2 regions of the Paenibacillus sp. FSL K6-1566 genome follow, and region 1 is predicted to be linked to the other one. Evidence: riboswitches for the same ligand, from Rfam matches in the RefSeq annotation. Region 1 holds a riboswitch; the other holds the start of a gene.
What was found. Region 1 has a riboswitch for cyclic di-GMP ahead of NST08_RS16780 (transglutaminase-like domain-containing protein). Riboswitches for the same ligand answer to the same signal wherever they lie in the genome.
Positions count from the first base shown of each region.

Region 2: another riboswitch for cyclic di-GMP. It lies ahead of NST08_RS28490 (hypothetical protein); the one in region 1 lies ahead of NST08_RS16780 (transglutaminase-like domain-containing protein).

Region 1 covers NZ_JBBOSR010000001.1:3,819,583-3,827,546, reverse strand. The annotation lists gene NST08_RS16800 (discoidin domain-containing protein) at 67-3,267, shown strand; gene NST08_RS16795 (DUF896 domain-containing protein) at 3,522-3,758, shown strand; gene NST08_RS16790 (helix-turn-helix transcriptional regulator) at 3,887-4,819, shown strand; gene NST08_RS16785 (DinB family protein) at 4,884-5,420, shown strand; cyclic di-GMP riboswitch class I at 5,572-5,658, shown strand; cyclic di-GMP riboswitch class I at 5,721-5,808, shown strand; gene NST08_RS16780 (transglutaminase-like domain-containing protein) at 5,822-6,622, shown strand; gene NST08_RS16775 (collagen binding domain-containing protein) at 6,793-7,964, shown strand, end outside.
Region 2 covers NZ_JBBOSR010000001.1:6,356,771-6,364,734, reverse strand. The annotation lists gene NST08_RS28510 (LLM class flavin-dependent oxidoreductase) at 1-141, shown strand, start outside; gene NST08_RS28505 (TetR/AcrR family transcriptional regulator) at 251-841, shown strand; gene NST08_RS28500 (MFS transporter) at 932-2,293, shown strand; gene NST08_RS28495 (FMN-dependent NADH-azoreductase) at 2,348-2,962, shown strand; cyclic di-GMP riboswitch class I at 3,161-3,255, shown strand; cyclic di-GMP riboswitch class I at 3,524-3,618, shown strand; gene NST08_RS28490 (hypothetical protein) at 3,775-4,323, shown strand; gene NST08_RS29990 (helix-turn-helix transcriptional regulator) at 4,289-4,504, shown strand; gene NST08_RS28485 (aspartyl-phosphate phosphatase Spo0E family protein) at 4,980-5,201, shown strand; gene NST08_RS28480 (hypothetical protein) at 5,320-5,565, opposite strand; gene NST08_RS28475 (MarR family winged helix-turn-helix transcriptional regulator) at 5,815-6,243, shown strand; gene NST08_RS28470 (MFS transporter) at 6,236-7,453, shown strand; gene NST08_RS28465 (DinB family protein) at 7,809-7,964, shown strand, end outside.

The DNA of each region.
Region 1 (7,964 bases):
CAACTTATATAGTTGATTTTACATAAATAAAAAATGAAGGGATGATTTGCTTTGAGGCCAAGGTATATGAAAAAAGTGATTTGCATGGTTTCGATTTTCTCCTTGTTCTGTACGTTCTTCACCGCTTTGCCTGAACCAGCGAATGCTGCCGGAACAACGTATTATGTGGACAGCACCGGAGGAGACGACAAGAATAGCGGCACAACCCAAGACGCTGCATGGAAATCGCTGGATAAGGTCAATGCGACTACTTTTTCTCCAGGCGACAAGATTTTGTTTAAAGCCGGGGAGAGCTGGAACGGCAGACTGTGGCCAAAAGGTTCCGGCGAGAACGGACGGCCAATCATTATTGATATGTACGGAACCGGCAGTAAGCCGTTAATCGCCGGTGTAACGACCGAACTTGAAGCCGTCTTTTTGAAAAACCAGCAATATTGGGAAATCAACAATTTGGAGGTGACCAACAGCTCGCCATTGCCTTTTGATCGGGATTGGGAGAATCCGCGGGGACAAAGGCGAGGTGTCTATATCTTAAATGAGGAAGCGGGCATACTGAATCATATTCATATTAAAAATATGAACATCCATGATGTCGATGGTTCCTATACCACACGTTCCGGCGGAATTATTTTCGATTCAGTCGGGTCGAATACGCCAAGTGCGTTTAACGATATTCTCATTGACGGAAATAAATTAACGGATGTGGATGCCTATGGGATTTTCATAGGTTCTAACTGCATTTTGCGCTATGGGATGGGCGATTTATGGCCTTGGGTACCGAAGCCTTACGGGCCGTGGACTCCGTCTACCCAAGTGAAAATTGCCAACAATACCGTCATTAGAGCCGCCACGGGCGGGATTGCTTGGAATGTTACCGATGGAGCTATTGTCGAGCATAACACGGTGCAGCAAGCCACTTACCTGGCCACGAATGCTTCGATTTGGTGGGCTTATGCGGACAACAATCTCGTTCAATTCAACGAATCTTTTGCAAGCGTTAACGGTGCAGAAGACGGCCATGGCTTCGACGTGGATGCAGGGAACTTCAATTCGCTCGTCCAATATAATTACAGCCATGATAACGCCGGCGGCTTTTTGCTTTTTGTTAACGATACCTATTACACGATCAATACGATCGTTAGGTATAACATCAGTCAAAACGATAGAAAAAGTATCTTCAGGTACAGCGGTTCGATTGATAATGTGTATAACTACAACAATACGATCTACGTAGGAGAATCATCGGGCAACCCGGTCATGAGCGATTATTTTACCAAGGCTTCAGGTGCTCCGCGCAATATTAAAAACTATAACAATGTGTATTACAGTGTCGGTGATAAAGGATGGGATTTAACGGGCCAAACGTTTGACTATAACGCTTATTACGGTGGGAACACGCTGGTTCAGGCCGATGCGCATGCGGTAACTGGCGATCCACGGTTCGTGGATCCCGGAAGCGGCGGCAACGGTATGGACACCGTAGATGGGTACCAATTGCAACCGAATTCGCCTCTAATCGGCGCAGGTATTCGCATTCACGATAATGGGGGGCGGGATTATTTCGGCAATCCATTATACAATGGAGCTCCCGATATTGGTGCCCACGAATACGGCGGTACCGTTCCTCCAGCGGGAGATATGCCGGATCCGATCGTCATTGTTCCGAAACTGCCCGATAGCACGCCAATTGACAATCTAGCTACACAGGCAGCTGCAAGTACGACCTTTGCAACATCAACTTCGCAGCCCATAGAAAACATCAACGATAACTATTATGACATGGCTTGGTCTACCGATCCTTCGCCTTCATTCCCGAACTATATTACGCTCGATTTCGGTGATCAAACGATTTCTGCTAACCAATTGAAGTTAAATACAAGATTCGGTACAGAAATGGGAATCACGAATTTTGATCTTGAATATAGTAACGGTTCTGCATGGATTCCAGTTCGGACGAATATTCACCTGACTTGGGATATGAATGATGGATCGGACGAGATCAAAACCGTGGAATTCCCGCTCACTCGATTTTCTAAAATAAGATTGAAAGTAAATGAGGGGAACCGCCAATCGGGACGTATTGCCCTGAACGAGCTAGAACTGTACAACAATCCGGATTTATCCAAGGACATGGTGAGCACGACCTTTGCTACAGGAGCAGGCACAATTGCCAATATTATCGACAATAATTTAAACTCGGCGTGGGGGAGTACGGGCGATGTGAGCTTTCCAGGTTATATCACGCTAGACTATGGCGAAAATGCTGTGCCCGTCAACGAAGTCACTTTGGTTACCTTCTTCGGCATTGGCCAAGGGATTACTCATTTCGATGTTGAGTATTACGATGGCAGCAGCTGGAACACGGCTTTATCCAATGCAAGGATTGAATGGAAGCTGAACGACAGCACCAAAGAACGGCATACGGTTACTTTTCCAACGGTTAACGCCTATAAACTTCGATTGAAAGTTAACGATGCGAATCGGATATGGGGAAACATTGCGCTTAATGAGCTTATTGTTAGCTATTCCTCTGCATCCGTACCCGTTACAGGAATTTCGCTCGATAGACCAGCGTTGACCTTTAATTCTTTGTCGGATCGCACAACTAAGTTACTTGCCACGATTGAGCCTGACAACGCGAGCAATAAAAAGATTTCATGGAGTACGGATCAAGCTCAGATCGTTACGGTTGACGATAACGGATTGGTAACAGCAGTAGGGGAAGGGAAAGCAGTCATTACGGCAACGACGGAAGACGGGAATTTTCAGGCTGCAAGCAGCGTTACTGTCGATTGGACAGCTCCTGAAATTACGATCCATCCTGTAGTCACAACGGAATATAACTCAGGTGTTTTTCAACCGAAATTTGAGCTCTCCGACAACCTGACCGGAATCGACAATATGAAAACAGAAGTAATGTTGGACGGGAAAGTGCTATACACTTTAAGTGATATCCCTTTGTACAAGCTTGATCTTGGAACACATACCTTTACGGTAACGGCCTTTGATTTGGCAGGGAATACCGCAACAAGGTCTATTGAGTTTCAAGTCAACACAAGTTACGAGACGCTTGAGGAGTTAGTTCACCGTTTCGCAGACGTGGGTTTGATTGACAACCAAGGCATCGCCAACAGTTTGCTGAAGAAATTACAAAAGCAAAACCTTAGCAGTTTCATTCAGGAAGTACATGCACAGAAAGGAAAACATATAGCTGCCGAGGCTGCGGGTTATTTACTTCGCGATGCAAAGGCTCTTCGCAATCAATAGAAGACAATCAATCAAAGACCAGGTTCCATGGAAAATGAAATAGGTAATCCAAAGTGATGAATAAGATATTTACATTGAGATCAATTGAAAAACACATCGAATCCAATTTGTTCGATGTGTTTTTCGCTTACGCAACCACCTAGAATAAAATATCTTCATCCCAGGAAGGCCGGGACTGGTTCTATTGCAAGTTCAATCCTTTTACAGTAAACTAACAATTACATCTTAATTATATGGAAGGATGAACGATAACGATGACCATTCCTTCATTGCATAGAATCAATGAACTGAGCCGCAAGCAGAAATCCGAAGGCTTGACCCAAGAAGAATATACCGAACAGCAAAAGCTTCGCCAGGAATACTTGAAAGACATCCGGGGCCAGGTTCTCTCCACGATGTCTACCCTGAAGGTTGTAGACCCGAATGGTGACGATGTTACCCCTGAGAAATTGAGAATAACCCAGCAACAGAATCGGTCAAAGCTGAATTAAGCTTCATCTCATAAAGCAATGGTCCGTAATATGGATAATTGACCAGGACCCATTTATGATCCCGGAAGACAGACAATGTTGGTTGTCCGTTTTTCCGGGTTTTTATGTACTAGCGGAGGGGAGAAACGATGAACAAAACCGAGCGCCAGTTCGCCATCATGCTTGAATTGCAGCGGAGCAAGGTGCTGCGGGCGGAAGATTTGGCTGCCCATTTCGAGACAAGCGTGCGGACAATATATCGAGACATGCAAGCGATCAGCGAAGCAGGGGTTCCGATACTTGGGTCTCCAGGGCATGGGTATTCCCTAATGGAAGGGTACTTTTTGCCGCCGGTTGGTTTTACTGCGGAAGAGGCGGTGGCATTGCTCATGGGGACGGATATGATTGAGCAGCGGCTGGATGGCGACTACAAAGCAGCTGCGAGGGCAGCTCGAAGCAAGATTGAAGCGATACTTCCTGAACCCATTCGTGAGGCCTCAGCGGATGTCCGGGAAACGATGCAGTTTCTTCATCCCGGCGGACAGGGGGAGAACGAGCTTGGACAGGTTCGGGGTGCCATTTTGGAGCGGCGGAAGATAAGGATGCGTTACCTGAAAAAAATACCGGATTCGGATGGAAAACGGATGAGCGACCGGATCGTTGCTCCATATGGCCTTGTGCTCGTCCAAGGGAATTGGATCATGATCGCACGCTGCGAGCTGCGTCAGGAGATCCGTCATTTTCGATTATCGCGCATGAGGGATGTTACGGTCTTAGAGGAAAGGTTTAACCTTCCCCAAGGATTTAAGCTGAGTCAATATCGTCCGCCTGACGATCGTAACGTTCATGTGACGATTCAAGTAAATCCGGAAATTGCCGATAAAATCACCGAGACCGCGAGCTTCTATATCGAAGCTTCTGAGCAAATGGAACACGGTCTTCTGGTCCGCTTTCGAGTCAGACAGCCGGAAGAATTGCTCCCCTATATTCTCAGCTGGGGTGGGGACGTGGAGGTGCTGGAACCTGATTCCTTTCGTAACCGGATTCGAGAAGAAGCTGAAAAAATACGAAAACGCTACTGACACGCTGTTGTCAGGAGCGTTTTTTTATATTGGGTATATACCAGATGGAAGAGGAGATATCATGATGAGAAATACAGTAGAAGCTTTGCAGGCGTTTGAAACAACAGTAGCGGTGTATTTAAACGAGCTGGGACACCTGGAGCTGGAGGAGCTGCATATCAAGCCGAACGAAGAGGAATGGTCCATTGGGCAAATGTACATGCATTTGATTCAATCGGCTCAATATATGCATCTGCGCAATGTCGACCAATGTTTGGCCGGAAACGAAACGGCCGTCGAATCCCCTGGGGAAAAAACGGAGAGAGGCAAGGCGGTATTCGAGCTTGGAAGTTTTCCTCCTGTCAGGATACGAATTCCGGCGTCTCCGCAGTACACGCCGCAGCAGCCGACGAGCAAAGAGCAGTTAGTTGAAGGTCTTCAGGGCGTAGTGGAGCGGATGAAGCGAACGGAACCGGTTGTGCGTCAAGCAGACAGCAGCATCACGATTCCTCATCCCGGATTCGGAGCCTTAAACGCCAAAGAGTGGTTTCTGCTGGTAGAGATGCATTACAGGCACCACCTGCTGCAGCTCGATCGGTTAAAAAAGGAGCTGTCCCTCTAAGGACTCCCCTAATGGATTGATGATCAAGCGGAATTGACAAAAGAGCGTCTCAGTGGAGACGTTTTTTTGTTGTCGATCCTCGTCTATGAATCTCAAAATTTGCTTGATAGAATTAGAGATATTTGGTATGATGAACTCACATAAAGCTACTCACGATAAATGGCAAACTTGTCGAAAGGCAAGGACGCAAAGCTATAGGGCCTTCTTGATAAACCATCAATGGCAGCCAGCTACCGAACGAAGATGCTTTTTTTGTTTTTTATATGAGATTTTTATTCAATTAATTCTTTGAAAACTCTACTACGATAACGGCAAACTTGTCGAAAGATAAGGACGCAAAGCCACAGGGCCTTCTTGATGAACCGTCAATGGCAGCCTGGCTACCGAAGGGAGTTTACAGTATGCGCAACATGGTGTTGGCTATTGTAGGGTTTATTGCGTTATTCGTATTGGCTCCGGTTGTACATGCTTCCCAAACGGGAGATTGGCTGGATCTGGAGCAGCTTGATCGCGGAGTCATCGCCGTTCGCTATGACGTGAAAGCGGACGTGAAGACGAAGCTTATGATTGCAAAAGGGCAAAACAAGTATACATATACGCTTTTAGCGGACAAGCAGCAGGAGACCTTTCCGCTGCAAATGGGAAACGGTCGTTATACCATAACAGTGCTGGAGCAGGTCAACGGTACCAAGTATAAGATCGTTCAAGAAGCGGAAGTTAAGCTTCAACTGACCAATAGCAGCAAGGTATTTTTGAACTCGGTACAAAACATCGATTGGCGTTCAAGCGACAAGGCGGCTCAGCTTGCAAAGAAGCTAACTCGGTCCGCAGGCACCGACGAGGAAAAAGTAAAGTTGATCCACGAATATATCGTCGATACGATCCGGTACGACAAAGCACTCGCATCCAGTGAGCTGACGGACTATCTTCCCGATATTGACCGCACGCTGTCAGGGAAAAAAGGCATGTGTTATGATTACGCCTCTCTGTTCGCATCCATGCTGCGGAGCGTGGACATTCCGACTAAGCTTGTAATGGGGACAACGGATTATGTTGACGTTTACCACGCTTGGAATGAGGTTTACCTGAACGGGCGGTGGGTAACGATCGACACGACCGTTGATGCGGGATGGAAGAGCAAGGGTGCCGGTTTCAAAATGATTAAAGAGGCATCTCGCTATTCTGCAGCCAAGTATTATTAAAATAATTTTATAGCTAAAACCTTAAGCTTTGGACCATTGTCCAAGGCTTATTCGGGTTTTTATTCAGAAAATATTCAGAATCGGGCGTTACAATGCTAGAAGCTCAATTGGTTCTTAAGGAAAATACAGGCACCAATGTATCGTGCGCCAAATAAAAGTATGCGGAGGTGATGGACGAACAAATCTCTTATCGGCATATGATCCGAGAGATGGTTGGCTCGATTTGCGCACGCGAAAGCGACATCGGAACCAAATATATTGAGGGTAATGGAGAGGCTGAGGGAGAGATCATGAAGAAAAAAGTAAGTGGAATCGTATTGGCTCTGCTGCTTATGATCCAAACGTGGTTTGGAGGATCGGACTGGACGGTCAATGCATCGACTAATGTTCCAGAACCGGTAAGCGTGCAGGATTCAGTGTATGGAGTGACGGATGATGTTTATGGCCCGTCCGAATCAGAAATCAATAATGATAGCATTTTAACCAAAGTTGTGTTAACCGACATGGATGGCACCGTCATTGATGCCGTTTATAATCCGGACAGCAGCCTGGATATCGGTGCAGCCGTTAATCTAGGCTACGAATGGGAGCTGCCGAACGGTCACAACTACAAAAATGGAGACTCATTTACCTTCGAGCTGCCGCAGCAGTTTGAAATCTTCACGGAGATTGACTCACCGCTCGTTACCGGTCAAGGTGAAGTTGGCCGTTTTACGGTGGACCGAAACGGCAAGGTTGTGATGACCTTCAATGATTACGTGGAGAGCCATTCCAACATCAGCGGCAAGCTGGAAATTCGCACTGAATTCAAGAAGGAAGTTCTAAAAGGAAGCACCGAAATCATTATTGCTATTCCGATAAAGGGCGGGGTTCAGACCGTCATCGTGAACCTGAAGCCGCAAGGCGGAAAGCTGATCGAGAAGCAAGGGAAAGCGATTGGCAAAGATCGGATCGATTGGTCGGTTCAGATCAACAAATCGTTAAATAAAATCAAGCACGCAGTCATCACCGATGAAATGCCTGAAGGCTTGGAGCTCATCGCGGATTCCGTAGAGGTATACAACCTGCAGGTTAACGGTGACGGCTCAGCGGTTCTTGGCGATCAGCTGGATGCCGGCAAGTACACCGTCCAAACAGGCGGTGGCGGCAAACTGGAGCTTGCATTCTTGGACGAGACGATCAGCAAAGCCTACGAAATTCGCTTTTCGACGAAGCTTGTCGGCGAACAGTCCCGTTTTGAGAACACCGCTGTTCTAACTGGCGACGGGATGGAAAATGCCCAATCGACGGCTACAGTAACAGTAGATCGCGGCAGTTTCTTGGATAAGACATATAGCCAGGA
Region 2 (7,964 bases), 2.5 Mb from region 1:
CGGTTTATGCTGCACGTGCCGGTCGGCTCGATGCCGCATGAAGAGGTCATGAGGGCGATCGAGCTGCTCGGTACGGAGGTTGCGCCTCGGGTTCGTTCCGAGATCGACCGGTGGGAAGCGGCCGGCGAGCCGGCGGAGTAAGCAAGCAAATCCAATTAAAATTCCGTTTGACAAATCAGACAATGTAAAATATGATAAGTCCATCGAATGACAGTCAGTACTGACATTCATGTAGGAAGGGGGGACTTTCATGAGTAGAGATCAACATATAAGCAGTGACGACAAGCTGCTGCAGGCCGCAATCGATCTGATATCCCGGAAGGGCTACAACGGCGTCACGACGCAGGAGATTGCCTCGGCAGCCGGGCTCAGCGAGAAGACTCTATTCCGAAAGTTCGGCAGCAAGCGAAATCTCCTGGAGATGGCGTTCGAACGCTATCATTACGGTCAAGAAATGACGAAGCTTTTCGCGGAGAAGCTCACGGGAGAGCTTACCGCGGATCTGATTCTGATCAGCCGGACGTACCATGACTTGATGATCCGGAACCGCAAGCTGATCACGATCAGCATCAAGGAGAGTGATCATCTCCCGGGACTTCGAGAGATGACCAGCAAGCATCCGAAGCAGTTTCTGGACGTGTTGACGAAATATTTTACGATCATGACGGAGAAGGGGAAGCTGGTTGCCGGAGATCCCGAGCTGCGGGCGATCTCGTTTATGATGATGAACTTTGGCGCATTCATGAACGAGCTGGATTCCAAGGAGATATTTCCTTCCGTAACGCTGGATGACTTTATTGAGGAGAGTGTGCGGATTTTTGCTAGGGCGTTAACCCCCTAGTTTTTTTTCAAAGCATACGTCAGTAAGTACTGACAGACATGCTAATCTCGCTGTTTAAAATTTTCTACTCACAAGGAGGGTGAAGCTCTAATGGAGACTCGGAAGCTGATGCGTGTCCTCATGTTCACGCTGTGTCTGTCCGCTATGAGCGGATTGATGTTTAACTTTGTCCTGCCGGACATGCGAGAGGAATTCAGCTTGAGCACCGCTCAGGTTAGCTGGGTAACTTCCTCGTATTCCCTGCTGTACGGGATCGGCACGGTTCTGTACGGGAAGCTGACCGAACGCTACCAGCTCAAAAATTTGCTGTCATTCGGTCTGCTGCTGTTCGCGGCCGGCTCTCTGGTCGGCCTCGTCTCCCAGGCATTCTGGATGGTCCTGGCTGCAAGATGCCTTCAGGCGATCGGCGCGGCGGCGATACCGGCGGCGGCAACGCTTATACCGATTCGCTACTTCCCGCCGGAGCGAAGAGGAGCAGCCATGGCGACAGCCTTTATTGGATTGTCCATCGGCAGCGCGCTTGGGCCGGTGGTGTCCTCGCTAGTGGCCGGCTTTGCTCATTGGCGCTGGCTGTTCAGCATCCCTTTGCTGATTCTCATCACGCTTCCTTTTTACCGGAAATATCTGAAGGACGAAGACCCTCAGGTGCCAGGATCATTCGACCTGCTGGGAGGCGGCCTGCTGGCTGTCGCGATCACTTGTCTGCTGCTGGGAATAACGAACGGAATCTGGTGGCTTCCGCTAGCCGGACTGCTGGTAGCCGCGTTGTTCATTGTCCGGATTCATCGTGCATCCGTCCCGTTCGTGAGCCCGGTTTTGTTCCGGAATCGAGAGTATTCGGTTAGGCTTGTCATCATGTTTCTGTTCAGCGGCGCGGCCTTTGCGCTGCATTTTCTAAGCCCGTTGCTGCTGGCAGAGATTCATGCGCTGCCTCCAGGTTGGATCGGATTTGTCATGGTGCCGGCCGCCGCGGCCTCCGCTCTGCTCGGGAAGACAGGGGGGAAGCTGGCCGATGCCAAAGGGAACACGTATCTGTTTCTAACCGGCATGATTATGTTGGTCGCGTGCTTTGTACTCTTATCCACGTTCTCCGCCATTTCAGCCGTCGCGGTTGCGTTCTTCCTGATTCTAGGCAATGTCGGGCAGACGTTCGGGATGATTGCACTATCCAATTCCGTCTCCCTCAGCTTAGCGAAAGAGCAGGCCGGCATCGGAATGGGGCTGATGCAGATGCTGAATTTTATTTCGGCCGGGATCGCTTCCGGTGTGTACGGAACAATGCTGGATATCCGCTCCGGGGTATCGTGGAACCCCTTGTATGCCTATGCCAAGGGACAAATTTACAGCAATATTTATCTGGTGCTAGCCGGGCTGCTGCTCGCCATGCTGATTTTCTATTCCCTAAGGTTCGGGAAAACGGAGCACGGTCATATAAGAGCGGCGGGAAGCTGATATCGCAGCTTTGAGTCCATTCACTTTGATTACAAAATATAGGAGGAGATTCTAATGACAACCACTTTATTCATTAAAGCCAACAACCGCCAAGGGGCCGTCACAAGCAGATTATACGACGCATTTTTCAATAGCTACCGCGAGGCACATCCGAATGATGCGGTGGTTGAGGTCGACCTGTACCGGGAACGCATTCCCCTTCTGGACGACATTATGATTAGCGGGAATTTCAAGTCAGCCATGAGCATGGAGCTTTCGGAGGAAGAGCAGGCCGTTCGGGACATCGTCAACCGGCACTTGGAGCAATTTCTTGCCGCCGACAAATTGGTGTTTGCCTTCCCGCTCTGGAATCTGACGGTTCCTGCAGTGCTGCATGCCTACCTGGACTACATGCATCATCCGCGTAAAACGTTCAAATATACGGAGCAGGGCTTGGTCGGTCTGTTGGGTGACAAAAAAGCAGCACTGCTGAATGCTAGAGGCGGGATCTATGCGGAGGGCGATCCATCCGAGATGGCGGTCAGCTTCGTAAAAAATCATCTCAACGTGTTCGGGATTACCGACATTACTACGATTATCATTGAGGGGCATAATCAATTCCGGGATCGAAGCGAGGAAATCATTGAGGAAGGCCTTCGGCGGGCAGCCGAAGCGGCAAAGCTTTTTTAAATCATGGAGAAGCTGGTTATTTTGACATATTACACGCTCTGCTAGTTACTTTGTGACAAAAAATTACAAAATTCAGCAGGTAATTGTCGGGAATTTGAGTCATGAAGCCTATATTCAATGAAAAACAATGTAAGTTATAGTTTGATTAGGTCATTCATTCAGAACTATATGTTGTATCTTTCGACAATTGAATCGTTCGTACGATAATCGCAAACCCACTGAAAAGTGGCGACGCAAAGCTATAGGGGCTAATGGGGTTCTGCATAGAACCGCGATGCCAGCCAGTTGCCGAATACGACGGAAGCCTCCGTCACTTCTTGCTAGTTACTACCTATGTCTACAAGCTGACGGAGGCTATTTGTTGTTCACAAATTTTTATAGGGAGGCTCCTGCAGTAACTGCCTGTTCCTTAAAAGTTACGGTCAATTGCCTGAAAGGAGGTGAATGATGCGGAACATGATTTCCCGCAGCGCGGTATAACTACAGCAGTTCAACTCTCAGCGGATAACAAGGAATATTCATGCGGCAGCGTCTTTGACAGCAAACCAATCGAATCGTTTCGTACGATAATAGCAAACCCACTGAAAAGTGGCGACGCAAAGCTATAGGGGCTAATGCGAATCTGCTAAGATACGTGATGCCAGCCAGTTGCCGAATACGACGGAAGCCTCCGTCCTATTTTGCTATGGTAATCTTCATGGATGGAGGTTTTTTATTTTTCGCTAAGAGCTACCGAATCTTCACAGCGGCGATAAATAGGAGATCGATTTCATTATTAATCACTTATTCTTAACAAGGAAGAAGGGAAAATAATGGGCCAAAGAACATTGCTGAAAGTAAACGATCATTTTCCTAATATCCTCAGCATCTCTGAAATTAAAGAAAGGCTGATCGAGCGAAAAGAAATCCTGTATCTGTTGCAAGAGGAAACCAGGAATATGAACGATTTGCTGTCTATACCTTATTTATTTGTGATTGCGGACCCAGAGGGAACCGTTATCGATTATTGCGGGACGGAGCTGTTAAAAGGTTATTTTGAAAGAAATCATTTGAAAATCGGAACATCTTCTGCTATGAACAAGGCGGGAATCAATGCCATTGCGTTATCCATGGAAAATCAATCGGTCTCAGTCGTAATCGGCGCCGAGCACAGCAATAAATTGTTTGCAGAGCTGTCCTGCGTTTGCACGCCAATACGAATAAATCATGTTATTATAGGCTACCTCAGCCTCTGTTTTCATTACTTTCACGAGGTTACATTTGTACTGCCCCTCATTGAACATCTGGCCAAAAATATTGAAGAAAAAGTTACCCCAAAAGGATCCCATGCTACAAAAAGAGCTGACCTACTCACTCTTTGACCAATATGAATTAACAAACCGCGAGAAAGAAATCGCCTACGAATGGCTGGAAAATAAAAACGTGCCTGAAATTGCGGATATTTATGGAATCAGTCAAAGCACGGTCCGTACTTTCATCAAAAAGATATACGCCAAAACGAGAGTCAATCATAAAGGGGCATTCCTAAGAAAATTTACATGAAGATATAGGCAATACATAAGCACTAATTACCCAATTATGGGTATTTTATTTATTAAAGTAAAATTTTATAATTATAGGCAAGCCACTGATGACAGATAGTTAAAATTTAAACCTAATTCATAATTCGTACAATCTATCGCAAACCCGTCGAAAGGGTGGTGACGCGAAGCTGCAGAGGCTGTTGTGGACGCTCATATGCAACCACGATCCCTGCAATTGGCCGAATACGACGGAAACCTCTGATCCGCCATGCGACAACGATTGAATAGGGAACTGTTTATTTTAGATAACCCTGCTGACCTGACGCCGCTGCAGAAACTGAATCGGGTAGCCTTCAACATTTCATGAAGAGGAGCATGCTTTAACGGTTTGTTCGTTTAGGAATGAGCGATCAACTCTCTGTTTGAGAAGGTTTGCCGCAAAAACGTTGGCAGCTGTCATAAATCACTTGCTACGATGGGGGTGGGTGGATGTGATGGTTTCTATAGAGAACGAACTGAAGCATGTATCCGACGAGCTCGAATATCTCAGGAGGGAACTTGAGCGAATGGCCGGCAGTCTTGAATTCGTACATCAAGATGTTGTCGCACTTTCGCAGTCGTTCGATAAGCTGATTGTCCGTTACATGGAATTAAAAAGCCATGAGGAAGAGATCAATAGAAAGTGCGCAAAGTTAAATAAACCAAGCCATGAGTAATAAGTCCTCCATAAAAAATAGAACCCCGGATGTCGATTCTCGACCTTCTGGGGTTATTTGCTTAAAGATATGGTGCTTCCAGCTTTAAGGGAAGCCATTTCAAGTCAGGTGCTTGGATTCAATCATTTTTCTGTACGAGCGAACAGCTGCTCCAATTATCCATTGTAATGTACCCGCGCCTAACAAGCGCGAAAATCGTATTGGTTCGGCAATACCATTCCAAGTTGGGTACAGATGGCGAATCACCGCTTGCCTTCGTCAAGACACCATCATACGTCCAGTATCCGCCTTTCTTCCAGCGGACAAGTCTCCCATGCTTCTTGGCCTGTTCCAGCGCTTCTTGTTGTATTTCCGATAACGTCAATTCATCCTCACCACACAAATCCTGTAATATCTGTCTAGAAGACGGATGGAATATACCAATTAAATCATATAAATCTGAATATATTCTGAATAACCTGTGTTGAAAAACGGTCGATGGGCATTGTTAGGTGAACTGATGCATCGTCGAGTAAAAGGATCAGAATACCAGACATTATGTCTGGACATTTTCGGAACACTACTCTATAATCAAATAGTTACCTTGAGTAACCAATTGGATGGAGGTTTCCCCATGAGCACCCACCGACATTTTTTTCAGCAGTACTTCAGACTGTACCGCCCGTTCGTCAATGAACTGAACCGGCGGCTCGAGGTTTTTGGGCTGTATTATGCCCAGTGGTCGATCATGTATTATCTGGACGCGAACCAATCGATGACCTTGGTGGAATTGTCCAAAGTTTTGTATGTAGAGAAGCCCACGGTGACTAGAACGGTGAACGCATTGATCAAGCTGGGTTATGTGGAGCAGATCCCGGCATCGGACAAGCGGGAGAAGCGAATCCGTTTATCAAGTAAGGGCATCGATGTCGCGTTGCAGATTCGTCAATTATTCGATGACTACGAGATGGAGATTATGGAAGGTGTCTCCGCTGAGGAACAAGCCAGCGTCATCCGTGTCATGGAGACAGTCAGGGATAACATTATAAGAAAAGGTGATTAACTTGCAGCAAGAAAACTCCCAAGATCGTTTATGGAGCAAGGACTTTTTGATTGTGTTCGGCGTCAATTTCCTGCTCTTTCTTTGTTTTTATCTATTGGTTGTTATTATGCCCACTTATGCAGCTGAGGAATTCCATGCATCGACTGGAATGGCCGGCTTTGCTTCCAGTATCTTCGTGGTGGGGGCGCTGATCGGGCGGCTGATCGGAGGCAGCATTATCGAGAGGGTCGGACGAAGACCGCTGCTGTTGACCGGATTGGTCTCATTCAGCGTCTTAATCGGTTTGTATTTCATCATTAACAGCTTAGCGGTGCTGCTCATCGTCCGTTTCCTCCACGGCCTGGCCTTCGCGCTGGCCTCTACCGCGACCGGCACGATTGCCGCGAGCTTGATTCCAAACTCGAGAAGGGGTGAAGGGACAGGTTATTATGGTGTCAGCATCATCATTGCATCGGCAATCGGCCCTTTCATCGGACTTATGATTCTGGAGCATGCCTCCATGACAGGCAATTTTGTCCTTTGTGCAATCCTGGGCGTGCTCTCATTGGTATCCTCGTTATTCATGCGCATTCCGAAGCTGGTGCTCACCGCCGAACAGGCACGGGAGATGAAGGGCTTCCGGCTATCCAACTTCATTGAGCTCAAGGCGCTTCCGATTTCGATCATAAGCTTTGTGATGGGCTTTGGATATTCGAGCATTTTGTCGTACCTGAAGATCTTTGCGGGGGAAATCGGGCTGGTGGAAGCGGCAACCTACTTCTTCATCGTGTATGCGATCGTGGTGATTCTGTCCCGGCCGTTTACCGGACGCTGGTTTGACCACCGGGGAGCGAATGTTGTGATGTATCCGGCTATCGTATCCTTTGCGATCGGGATCCTGCTGCTCGGTCTGGCACATCATGGAATAACCCTTCTGCTGTCCGCGGTGTTCGTAGGCCTCGGATACGGCACGACACAGTCCAGCTCCCAGGCGCTCGCCATTAAACGCTCTCCGGCGCACCGGATCGGTCTTGCAACATCGACCTTTTACATTTTTGTGGACGTCGGCATCGGGTTCGGTCCGCTCCTTCTTGGCTTCCTTACGCCGCTGGCAGGGTTCCGGGGCATGTACATGACCATAGCGGTCCTGCTGGCGCTGTCGGTGATTCTGTATTATTTCCTCGTCGGGAAACGAGAAAGCCGAGAGAAGGCTGCCCGAACGGCTGCCTAACCAAGATTCGTATTCAGAGAAGCTTAGGTGACGGCTCCTTGGCCTTGGATTTGGCACGACAAGGTTCCAGTTCCAGACGCTCGCCATTAAACACTCTCTGGCCCACTTAGAGCCGTCTTAAGCCTGTAGATTAACCTCCGTAAGGAGCAGATCTGCAGGCTTTTTCTGTTGTACCCCATGTCCTATCCGGGATGCATAAGGAAAGTAAACAAGGGGGTTGTGGCTTAAGTGGTAGCTCTTCAGGAAAAAACGTTTATAGTCGTTTCATCCGATCACCGCACACATGACCTGTTATACAATGAATAATGATTGTCTGTGCGTCCATTTATTTTTTTCATGGAGGAGTGAGGCATTTATGGCGCATGCAAGTGACGTGTTAAGAAATCAGCTGCTCGCGGGTGCGAATGATCCGAGCTGGTATATTCCCTTCCAGCAGTCCACCCGGGATCTGACGGAGGACGAGGCGTTCTGGACGCCGGCGAACGACAGCCACAGCATTGCAGAGATCGTT